3 regions of the Nocardioides massiliensis genome follow, and region 3 is predicted to be linked to each of the others. Evidence: riboswitches for the same ligand, from Rfam matches in the RefSeq annotation. Region 3 holds a riboswitch; each other region holds the start of a gene.

Region 1 (3,219 bases), 1.8 Mb from region 3:
CTGGGCCGCTGCCAACGGCGAGCGGCTCCTTGAGAAGGCGACGGTGACTCTGACGACAGCGCGGTCAGCCGTCGACTCCGACCCTGACTCCGCTCTCGTCCTGGCCTACGACGCCGCGCGTCAGGCATTGACCGCCCTGCTCGCTCATCAAGGGCTGCGGCCGACGACGAAGGGTGGGCACTACGCCGTCGAGCGCGCTGCTCGAGCGCAGTTCGGTCCTGGCTTCCGGCAGTTCGGCGCGCTCCGTCGTCGGCGCAACGAGCTCGAGTATCCCGAGCGCCCGAGTGACGACGCCACGCAGGATGAGGCTGCGGAAGCCGTCGATAACGCGGAAGCGATCATCACCGCGTCGCAAGGCATTCTCGATCAGCTCGGCTTGTTCTGACCAGACCAGGCGATAGCGAGCCCGCACCCGCCCGCCCAGTTGCCGTTCGTCGATCTCGCCGCGCACGAATGCTTCCTGGTCGGCGCGGGTGGCGTCGCTGCTGCGGGAGCCCTCCAACTCGGATGACCGCCGAGCATCCTCGACGGACCGCCTGCACCGCTCGATATCGATCGAGTGGTCGCTGTCGAGCGCGAGCGAGTGTGCGAGGTTCCACGCGAACTCGGGATCGTTCAGCGTCACGTGCGCAAAGAGCACCGCGTCGCTCGGGCTCGCGGCGAGGGTCGCCACCACCTCGTCGCGATATTCGGGCCACGCTTTGCTGGCGGCCTTGTGCAGCCGCGCCGCCGATGTCGAAGACGGCCACTTGCGGAACACCGAGAGCCGGGCCTCCAGCGCCTGGGCGGGTCGGTGGGCCTCGAGCAGGCCGCACCAAGTAGTCCGCGGCCTTGCGGGACTGGTGGCCGCGGTCGAATTCCATCGCTTGCTTCGCCCAGTCGATGGCCAGATCGATCTCGCCGATCTCCTCGAACGCCTCCGCCGTGTCCTGGAGCCATGCCGCGACCTCCGGTTCTTGGCATGGGTGCGGATGATCGCCTCCGGTGGCACGATCCAGGTCCGGCGATCATCGTCATCGGCGACGTTGCTGGGCTCTGACCTGCTCGGCCCACTGGTTGTCCTCACCGCGGGTCGGCCTGGTTGTCAAGCAAAAGGCAGGGACGGCTATGCCGTCCGGCTGACCTCCTTCCGAGAGAGCTTGCACGGCTGCTACGGTCGTTGCATTCCACACGGGAGCCCGAGGCATCGGGCTGAGATGGGGCTGGAGCCGCTCCGACCGTCGAACCTGATCCGGGTAATGCCGGCGAAGGAAGTGAGGAGCGACGTGCTACCCCGCATTCACTGCATCACCGACTTGCCGTCGTACGACAACGGAGCGCTCAGCCTGCTAGAGGCGGTCGTCCGTGAGGGCGTCGACGCCGTCCAGGTGCGTGCGAAGTCGGTGTCCGACCGCGAGGTGGTGGCGTTCACCCGCGCCCTCGTGGACCGCCTTGCCGGTACCCCGGCGGCGGTGATCGTGAACGACCGCGTCGACATCGCACTCGTTGCCGGAGCGCAAGGCGTCCATCTCGGCCGTGATGACCTCGCGGTCGCCGAGGCCAGACGCCTGGCACCGGAGGGCTTCCTCGTCGGCGGCACCTGCCGGAACGCAGACCAGGCCCGTGAGGCGAAGGCGCAGGGCGCCGACTACGTCGGTGTGGGGCCTGTTTACCCCACGACCACGAAGAGTGGTCTCCCCGACCCGATCGGGTTGGACGTGCTGCGTGATGCGGCTCGAGTCCTGCCGGCGATCGCGATCTCTGGCATCAACGCCGAGCGCGCACCCGAGGTGATGGCGGCCGGGGCGTACGGGATCGCGGTGGCCTCGGCCATCTGCCGATCCCCTCAGCCCGGACTGTCCGCGAGGGAACTCGTCGGCGCCGTCGCGGTCGCATGAGGGTAGCGGTGGTCGGGGCCGGCATCGTCGGCCTGGCTTGCGCGGAGGAGCTGGTCCGCGCGGGGCACGATGTCCGGGTGTTCGACCCCGATCCGGGCGCCGGCGCGACCCGGGCGGCGGCCGGGATGCTCGCGCCCGCCGGCGAGGCGTGGCACGGGGAGACGGAGTTGCTCAGGCTCGGCGTCGCCTCGGCGCGCCTGTGGCCGTCGTACGCCGCGCGCCTGCACGCCGCCGCCGGTCTCGACGTCGACCTTCGCACCGCGGGCACGCTGCTGGCGGGGCAGGACCACGACGACCTGCTGCACGTCCGTCGCACGCTGGCTGTGCTCGAGGCCGAGGGCGTCGCCTTCCGCGAGCTCGACCGGCGCGAGGCCCGCGCCGAGGAGCCGACGCTGTCGCGGGTCGCCGGCGCGGCCCTCCTTCCCGAGGACCACCACGTCAACCCGCGCCTGGTCGCGGAGGCCCTCCTGCGCCTCGTGGGCGCCCACCTGGTTCGGGCCCGGGCGGAGGTGACGCCGTCGGGCGTGGCCACCGCCGACGGCCGGAGCTTCCCCTCCGACGCGGTCGTGGTCGCCACTGGTGCCGAGGCGCGCGAGCTGGTCCCGGCCGTCCGTCCTGTCAGGGGGGAGACGATCCGGCTGCGCGCCGCCGACCCGCCCACGCGCGTGCTCCGGGCCCGGGTCCACGGCGAGAAGGTCTACGTGGTGCCGCGCGCCGGCGGAGAGGTAGTCGTCGGCGCGAGCGAGGAGGAGCACGACACCGTGCCGGTCGCGAGCCTCGGCACGATCGTGCGCCTGCTGCACGCCGCCCGCACGCTCGTTCCCGGGCTGGAGACAGCGGGCGTCGTCGACATCACCGCCCGGAACCGCCCCGGCACGCCGGACAACGGGCCGTTGCTGGGGACCGTCGACAGCCCGGGACCCTTCCGTCTGGTCCTGGCGGTCGGCCACTACCGCGGCGGCGTCCTGCTGGCACCGCTGAGCGCCCAGATCGTCCGGATCCTGGTCGAGAACGGCAACGCCATGGGCGTGGCGCGGCCCTTCGCGCCGGGCCGGTTCGACGCGTACCAGCTCGTCAACAGCCCTGCGGTCAGAAGGGTCTTCTCCTCATGAGAATCAACCTCAACGGTGAGCCGCGCTCCGTGGAGCCGGGTTCCACCCTGCGGGACCTGGTCCCCGCGGAACGCGGCGTGGCGATTGCCCTCAACGGCGTCGTCGTCCCCGCGGGGTCGTGGCAGAGCACGCCGGTGTCGGAGAACGACGCGGTCGAGGTCGTCACCGCGCACCAGGGCGGGTGAGCCGCATGCGGATCGCAGGGGTCGACCTCTCCAGCCGGCTGTGGA
Region 2 (3,219 bases), 1.4 Mb from region 3:
CACCGACCTCGCACCGCTGGTACGGGTCAACGCGGTCGGAGTGGGCTCGGTGCTGACGTCCGCGCTCGAGTACGTCGCCTCGGACGAGAAGATCATGGGGCAGATGGAGTCCAGCACCCCGCTCGGCCGGGTGGGCCGGCCCGAGGAGATCGCCGCGGCGGTGCTCTACCTCAGCTCGCCCGCGGGGGCGTACCTCACCGGCAAGATCCTGGAGGTCGACGGCGGGTTGCAAGTGCCGAACCTCGATCTCGGTCTGCCGGACCTGACGCCCGACGCCTGACCGGGCCTGGGAGAGTAGTTGGCATGAGCAACGAAGCGGCGACCACCGGCTACCAGTCGACCGGCTCGGGGGAGTGGACCGAGCCCGGCGCCTACGAGGTGGCACCGGGCGTCCACCGGATCCCGCTGCCGCTGCCGATGGACGGCCTGCGCGCGGTCAACGTCTACGTGCTCGCCTCCGACGAGGGGCTCACGCTGGTCGACGGCGGGTGGGCGATCGAGGAGGCCCGCACGCTGCTGGAGTCCTCGCTCGCCTCGATCGGCTTCAGCGTCCGTGACATCCGCCGGTTCCTGGTCACCCACGTGCACCGCGACCACTACACCCAGGCCGCGGTGATCGGCAAGGAGTTCGGCGCCGAGGTCAGCCTCGGCATCGGGGACAAGCCGACGCTCGACCTCATGCACGACGCCACGCTCGACCGCGACCCGACGCTGGACCAACTGGTGCGCGCCGGCGCGCGGAGCATCGCCGAGGAGTGGGCGAAGTTCGGCGACGAGGACGGTCCCGACCTCGACCTGTGGGGCTACCCCGACGTGTGGCTCGAGGCCGACCACGACATCGAGCTGCCCGACCGGGCGCTGCGCGCGGTCTCCACGCCGGGCCACACCCAGGGCCATTTCGTGTTCGCCGACGAGACCGCCGGGGTGCTGTTCTCCGGTGACCACGTGCTGCCCACCATCACGCCGTCGGTCGGGTTCGAGCCCGTCTACGCCCCGCAGCCGCTGCGCGACTTCATGGCGTCGCTGCAGAAGGTCCGCGCGATGCCCGACCTGACGCTCCTGCCCGCTCACGGCCCCGTGGGGATGAGCTCGCACCAGCGCGTCGAGGAGCTCTTGGCCTTCCACGAGGAACGGCTGGTGCAGTCGCGCGACGCGGTCGCCGGCGGTGCGCGCACGGCGTACGACGTGGCCGGTGAGCTCACCTGGACCAAGCGCGGGCGGCACTTCTCCGAGCTCGACGTCTTCAACGGCGCGCTTGCCAGCATGGAGACCCTCGCCCACCTGGAGCTGCTCGCCCTGCGCGGCGACCTGCGGCGCACCGACGACGGCGAGACGCTCAGCTTCACCCTGCCGGACTGATCAGGGGGCCGCGAGCTCCTGGCGCATCGGGACGTGCGGGATGCCGTCCTCGAGGAACTCGGGTCCCACGATGTCGAACCCCAGGGCGGCGTACCAGTCGGAGAGGTGGGACTGCGCGTCCAGCACGACCGAACGCACGCCCGTCTCCCGCAGCGCACCGAGGGTGTCGCGCATCAGCGTCGCGGCCAACCCGCGTCCCCGGTGAGCCGGGGCAGTGACGACGCGACCGATGCGCGCCTCGTGCGGGTCGGGAGTGGCGAGCACGCGCAGGTACGCCGCCACCGGCGCCTCACCGTCGGCGTCGCCCGGCACCCACCAATGCTGCGTCGTCGGCTCCGCGTCACGCCCGTCGAGCTCCGGGTACGCGCACTCCTGCTCGACGACGAAGACGTCGACTCGCAACCGCCAGATCGCGTACGCCGTCAGCGGGTCGAGGTCGGCGAAGGCGGCGGTGCGGACGTTCACGCCGCGCAGCGTGTCACACCATCGCCACTGCACGACGGGATACGTGAGACACGCTGATCCCGACGATCGACGTGCGAGACGTATCCCGTTCGACCCGTGGGCCCGGCTGCTCGCGCGTCCGCGCGCGGACTATCGTGGTCGGCGAACGACAGGGGAGCGCCATCCAGGGCGCTGAGAGTGCGGAACAGGCCGCAGACCCTCGAACCTGACGCGGTTAGCACCGTCGTAGGGAGTCGAGCTCAACCCCTCCCACCCAAGGGAGACCACGCATGCGTGCGACCGAACGACCAACCCGCAAGCACCTTCTCGCCCTCACGGCGGCGGCCACAGCGACTCTGCTGGCGGCCTGCTCGACCGGGGGCGGCGACGACCAGGCGGCGGAGGAGACGGACACCGTCGTCCTCGTCACCCACAGCTCCTTCAACGTGCCCGACGAGGTGCTGGCGGCGTTCACCGACCAGCACGGCTACACCGTCGACGTCCAGGCCGCCGGCGACGCCGGCGAGCTGACCAACCGGCTGGTGCTGACGAAGAACTCGCCGCTCGGCGACGCTGTCTTCGGCATCGACAACACCTTCGCGAGCCGCGTCGTCGACGAGCAGATCCTCGCCGAGCACACCCCCGAGACCCTCCCGCAGGGCGCGGAGCGCTACGTCCTCGACGACGCGGACGCGGCAGCACGACTCACCCCGATCGACCAGGGCGACGTGTGCGTCAACATCGACGACACCTGGTTCGCCGACAACGACGTCGCGCCCCCGGCCACCCTCGAGGACCTGACGAAGCCGGCGTACGAGGGGCTCTTCGTCACCCCCGGTGCGGCGACGTCCTCGCCGGGCCTGGCCTTCCTGCTCGCCACGATCGCGGAGTACGGCGAGGACGGCTGGCAGGACTACTGGGAGCGGTTGATGGACAACGGCACGAAGCTCACCTCCGGATGGACCGACGCCTACACCGTCGACTTCACCGCCGGCGGCGGTGACGGCGACCGGCCGATCGTGCTCAGCTACGCGTCATCCCCGCCGTTCACCGTCCCCGAGGGTGGCGACGAGCCGACCACCAGCGCGCTGCTCGACACCTGCTTCCGTCAGGTGGAGTACGCCGGTGTGATCGAGGGTGCGGCGAACCCCGAGGGCGCGCAGGCCTTGGTCGACTTCCTCGTGGGGGAGGAGTTCCAGGCGTCGCTGGCGGAGAACATGTATGTCTTCCCCGTCAGCGAGGAGGTCGAGCTGCCCGAGGAGTGGGCGCGCTTCGCCGGGGTCGCGGAGGACCCCTACGACCTCGACCCGGCCCTGATCGCCGAGAACCGCGACACCTGGCTGCAGCAGTGGGGCGAGGTCGTCACCCGCTGATGCCCCTCGCGCCGCGTCGCCCGAGGCGCACTACCCTGCCGGT
Region 3 (3,219 bases):
ATCTTGTCGAAGCTGACCATCTCCGGCAGCGCACGGTCGGCCGGCAGCGGCGCCGACTCCCCCTCGATCAGCGGCGCATAGGCGCCGGGGCTGCGGCGTACGGTCTGGCAGGCGTTGTTGATGAGGATGTCCAGCGGCCCGGCGGCAGCCACGTCCTCGGCCAGCGAGATCACCTGCGTGGGGTCGCGCAGGTCGATGCCGACGATCTTCAGTCGGTGCAGCCACTCGTCGGAGTCCTCGGCTGCTGCGAACCGGCGTACGGCGTCCTTCGGGAACCGCGTGGTGATGGTGAGGTGTGCGCCGTCGCGCAGCAGGAGCAGCGCGATGTACATCCCGATCTTCGCGCGCCCACCCGTGAGCAGCGCCCGCTTGCCGGTGAGGTCGGTGCGCTGCCTGCGTTTGGCGTGCGACATCGCCGCGCAGTTGGGGCACAGCCAGTGGTAGAAGGCGTCGACCAGCGTGAAGTCCTGCTTGCAGATGTAGCAGCCGCGCGCAGTGATCAGCTCACCGGCGAAGGCACCCTCGGCGTTCGACACCAGCGGGATCCCCGCCGTCTCGTCGTCGATCCGCAACGGCGAGCCGGTCGCGGTCTTCTCGATGATCCGCTGGTCGTGCGACTGCCGCTCCATCCGGATCTCGGCCCGGCGCGACTTCTTGATCAGCTTGTACATGTGCGACGCGGCCCGCTTCATCGTGCGGACGTCGTCGTGGTCCGGGTGCAGCTGGGCGATCTCGCGCAGCACCTTCAGCGCGACCGCCATCTCGTCGGGATCGATGCCCGCCGGTGCAGCGTTCGCAGCGGTGTCCTCCGGCGTGCTCACGGGGATAGATCGTAGGCGGCGCGGGCCGCCCGGCCGGCACCCGGGTTCAGTCGCTCCACAGCGCGCGCACGCGCTCGGCCACGTCGGCCGCCTGCGCCCGCCCGGCTTCGGCACTGATGCTGCGACGCGCCGGGTCCAGCACGTTGCGCCCGATCGCCGCGCGCGAGCGCGCGTCGGGCCGCACCACCTCGTGGCGTACGCCGGCCAGCTGCTCGCTCGCCCGACGCATCGGACCGATCGCCCGGTCGACGGGGGCGAGGACGAGCACCCGCTCACAGTCGCGGGCGAGATCGGCATTGACGTAGGACCGGGCGCCGCCGTCAACGTGGTCGCGGCCCTCGAGCGGCACGGGCGGGTAGACGCCCGGGACCGCACAGCTCGCCGCGACCGCCTCGAGGAGGCTCACCCCGCTCGCGGCGTCCAGTCCGCGCAGTTCGCCCGTGGCGACGTCGACGGCGGTGGCGACCAGCGGCTCGGCCGGCCACTCCAGGGAGGGAAGGCGCTCGCGGATCGCGGCGTACCGCTCCTCCAGCGTCGGCGTCCTGCCCGCCCGCGTCTGCGCCACGGCGTACGCGCCCAACGCACGGCACATGCGCCGGCTGTCACCGCGCCCGCGCAAGAAGGCGACCGCGTAGCGCGCCAGCACCGACGGGCTGATCGAGGCGACCTGCTCGCCCGGCTTCGCGACGTACGGCGAGGCTTGGTAGGCGTACAGCTCCTCGACCGGGGTCCCCGACCGCAGCTGCGCACCCACGACCGAGCCGGCCGACGTGCCGACGACCATCTCGGCCGTGCGCACGTCGACACCCGCCTCCGCGAGCCCCGCCACCAGTCCGGTCATCCAGGCGATGCCGGTGATGCCGCCACCACCGAGCACGAGTCCGCGAGTCATGGAGCCAGACGGTAGCGTGGACCACGACCGTGACACGGGGTGCCCGCGCGCAGCGGGCTGAGAGCACACCCGTCGAACCTGATCTAGTTCGTACTAGCGAAGGGATGTCGCGCATGCCGCGCACCGTGAACGACCCCACCCCTCAGACCGCCGCGCTGGTCGACGCCCTGGAGCGCGTCCGCACCCGCGCACCACTCGTCCAGTGTGTGACCAATGCAGTGGTCATGCAGTTCACCGCCAACGCGCTGCTCGCACTCGGCGCGTCGCCCGCGATGGTCGATATCCCCGACGAGGCCGGAGCGTTCGCCTCCGGCGCCGACGCGCTCCTGGTCAACCTCGGCACCCCGTACGCCGAACAGCGCGACGCCGCGGGTGAGGCGGTCGAGGCCGCCTGCGCCGCCGGTGTCCCCTGGGTCCTCGATCCCGTCGCCGTGGGCATGTTGCCGGTGCGGACGCCGCTCGCCGTCCGCCTCGTCGCGGCGCGGCCGACGGTGGTCCGTGGCAACGCGTCGGAGGTCGTTGCGTTGGCCGCCACGGCCGGGCTGAGCGACCCTGCGGCCGGCGGCCGCGGGACCGACGCGACGCTCTCGGTCGACGAGGCGCTCCGGGCTGCGGGTGCACTGGCCGGTCACACCCACGGCGTCGTCGCCGTCTCGGGTCCCGTCGACGCCGTCACCGACGGGGACCGCGTCGTCCGCATCGACAACGGCAACAGCCTGCTCACCCGCGTCACCGGTGGCGGGTGCGCACTCGGCGCCTGCGTGGCCGCCTTCCTCGGCGCCACCCGCGCTGACCAGCTCGACCCGCTCGTGGCCACGGTGGCCGCCGTGACCGCTTACGGGGTCGCTGCCGAGGTCGCAGCTGAGGTGGCGACGGGACCGGGCAGCTTCGCCGTGGCACTCATCGACGCCCTCCACCACCTCGACGCGACCCAGCTGACCGATCGCGCCTCGGTCGTCCTGGCGACTGCGAGCGCCCGGTGAGGCGGCCACCACTCGACCTCTCGGTCTATCTCGTGGCCGACCTCGGCGTGCTCGATCGGCTCGGGCGCGACGCCGTGGATGTCGTCACCGCAGCGGTGGACGCCGCCGAGACCGACAGCGCGGTGAGTGTCGTGCAGCTGCGAGCCAAGGAACGTGGCGCGCGCGACCAGGTCACGCTGGCGTGTGCGCTTGCAGCCGCCCTCCCCGCAGGCGTGCCGTTGATCGTCAACGACCGCGTCGATGTCGCGCTCGCGGCACGAGCCCGCGGCGCAGGCGTCGCCGGCGTTCACCTCGGCCAGAACGACCTCGACCCGACCGACGCCCGACTCCTCCTGGGCCCGGACGCCGTGCTGGGACTGAGCACCTCGACCGCTGCGCAGGTCCGTGCCGCCTGCGCCGCAGGGGTCGTCGACTACCTGGGACTCGGCGCCTTCCGCTCCACGTCGACCAAACCGGACGCACCGGCGCCGCTGGGCCTCCAAGGCCTCAGCGAGCTGGTCGCCCACAGCACGCTGCCGACCGT

What was found. A riboswitch is a leader RNA that binds a small molecule or an ion and turns the genes downstream of it on or off. The one in region 3 is predicted to bind thiamine pyrophosphate.
Region 1: it holds a riboswitch for thiamine pyrophosphate, as region 3 does, so the genes downstream of both, thiE (thiamine phosphate synthase) here and thiM (hydroxyethylthiazole kinase) in region 3, are expected to answer to the same signal.
Region 2: it holds a riboswitch for thiamine pyrophosphate, as region 3 does, so the genes downstream of both, J2S59_RS03420 (thiamine ABC transporter substrate-binding protein) here and thiM (hydroxyethylthiazole kinase) in region 3, are expected to answer to the same signal.

The regions. Positions count from the first base shown of each region.
Region 1 covers NZ_JAUSQM010000001.1:3,913,469-3,916,687, reverse strand. Annotated here, with positions in the region: gene J2S59_RS20420 (HEPN domain-containing protein) at 44-385, shown strand; partial or broken gene J2S59_RS20415 (antitoxin VbhA family protein) at 413-625, opposite strand; TPP riboswitch at 1,161-1,270, shown strand; gene thiE (thiamine phosphate synthase) at 1,266-1,877, shown strand; gene thiO (glycine oxidase ThiO) at 1,874-2,989, shown strand; gene thiS (sulfur carrier protein ThiS) at 2,986-3,174, shown strand; gene J2S59_RS19280 (thiazole synthase) at 3,180-3,219, shown strand, end outside.
Region 2 covers NZ_JAUSQM010000001.1:663,756-666,974, reverse strand. Annotated here, with positions in the region: gene J2S59_RS03435 (SDR family oxidoreductase) at 1-280, shown strand, start outside; gene J2S59_RS03430 (MBL fold metallo-hydrolase) at 304-1,359, shown strand; gene J2S59_RS03425 (GNAT family N-acetyltransferase) at 1,360-1,824, opposite strand; TPP riboswitch at 1,965-2,073, shown strand; gene J2S59_RS03420 (thiamine ABC transporter substrate-binding protein) at 2,094-3,176, shown strand.
Region 3 covers NZ_JAUSQM010000001.1:2,111,100-2,114,318, reverse strand. Annotated here, with positions in the region: gene J2S59_RS10480 (SDR family NAD(P)-dependent oxidoreductase) at 1-821, opposite strand, end outside; gene J2S59_RS10475 (patatin-like phospholipase family protein) at 868-1,713, opposite strand; TPP riboswitch at 1,739-1,835, shown strand; gene thiM (hydroxyethylthiazole kinase) at 1,827-2,696, shown strand; gene thiE (thiamine phosphate synthase) at 2,693-3,219, shown strand, end outside.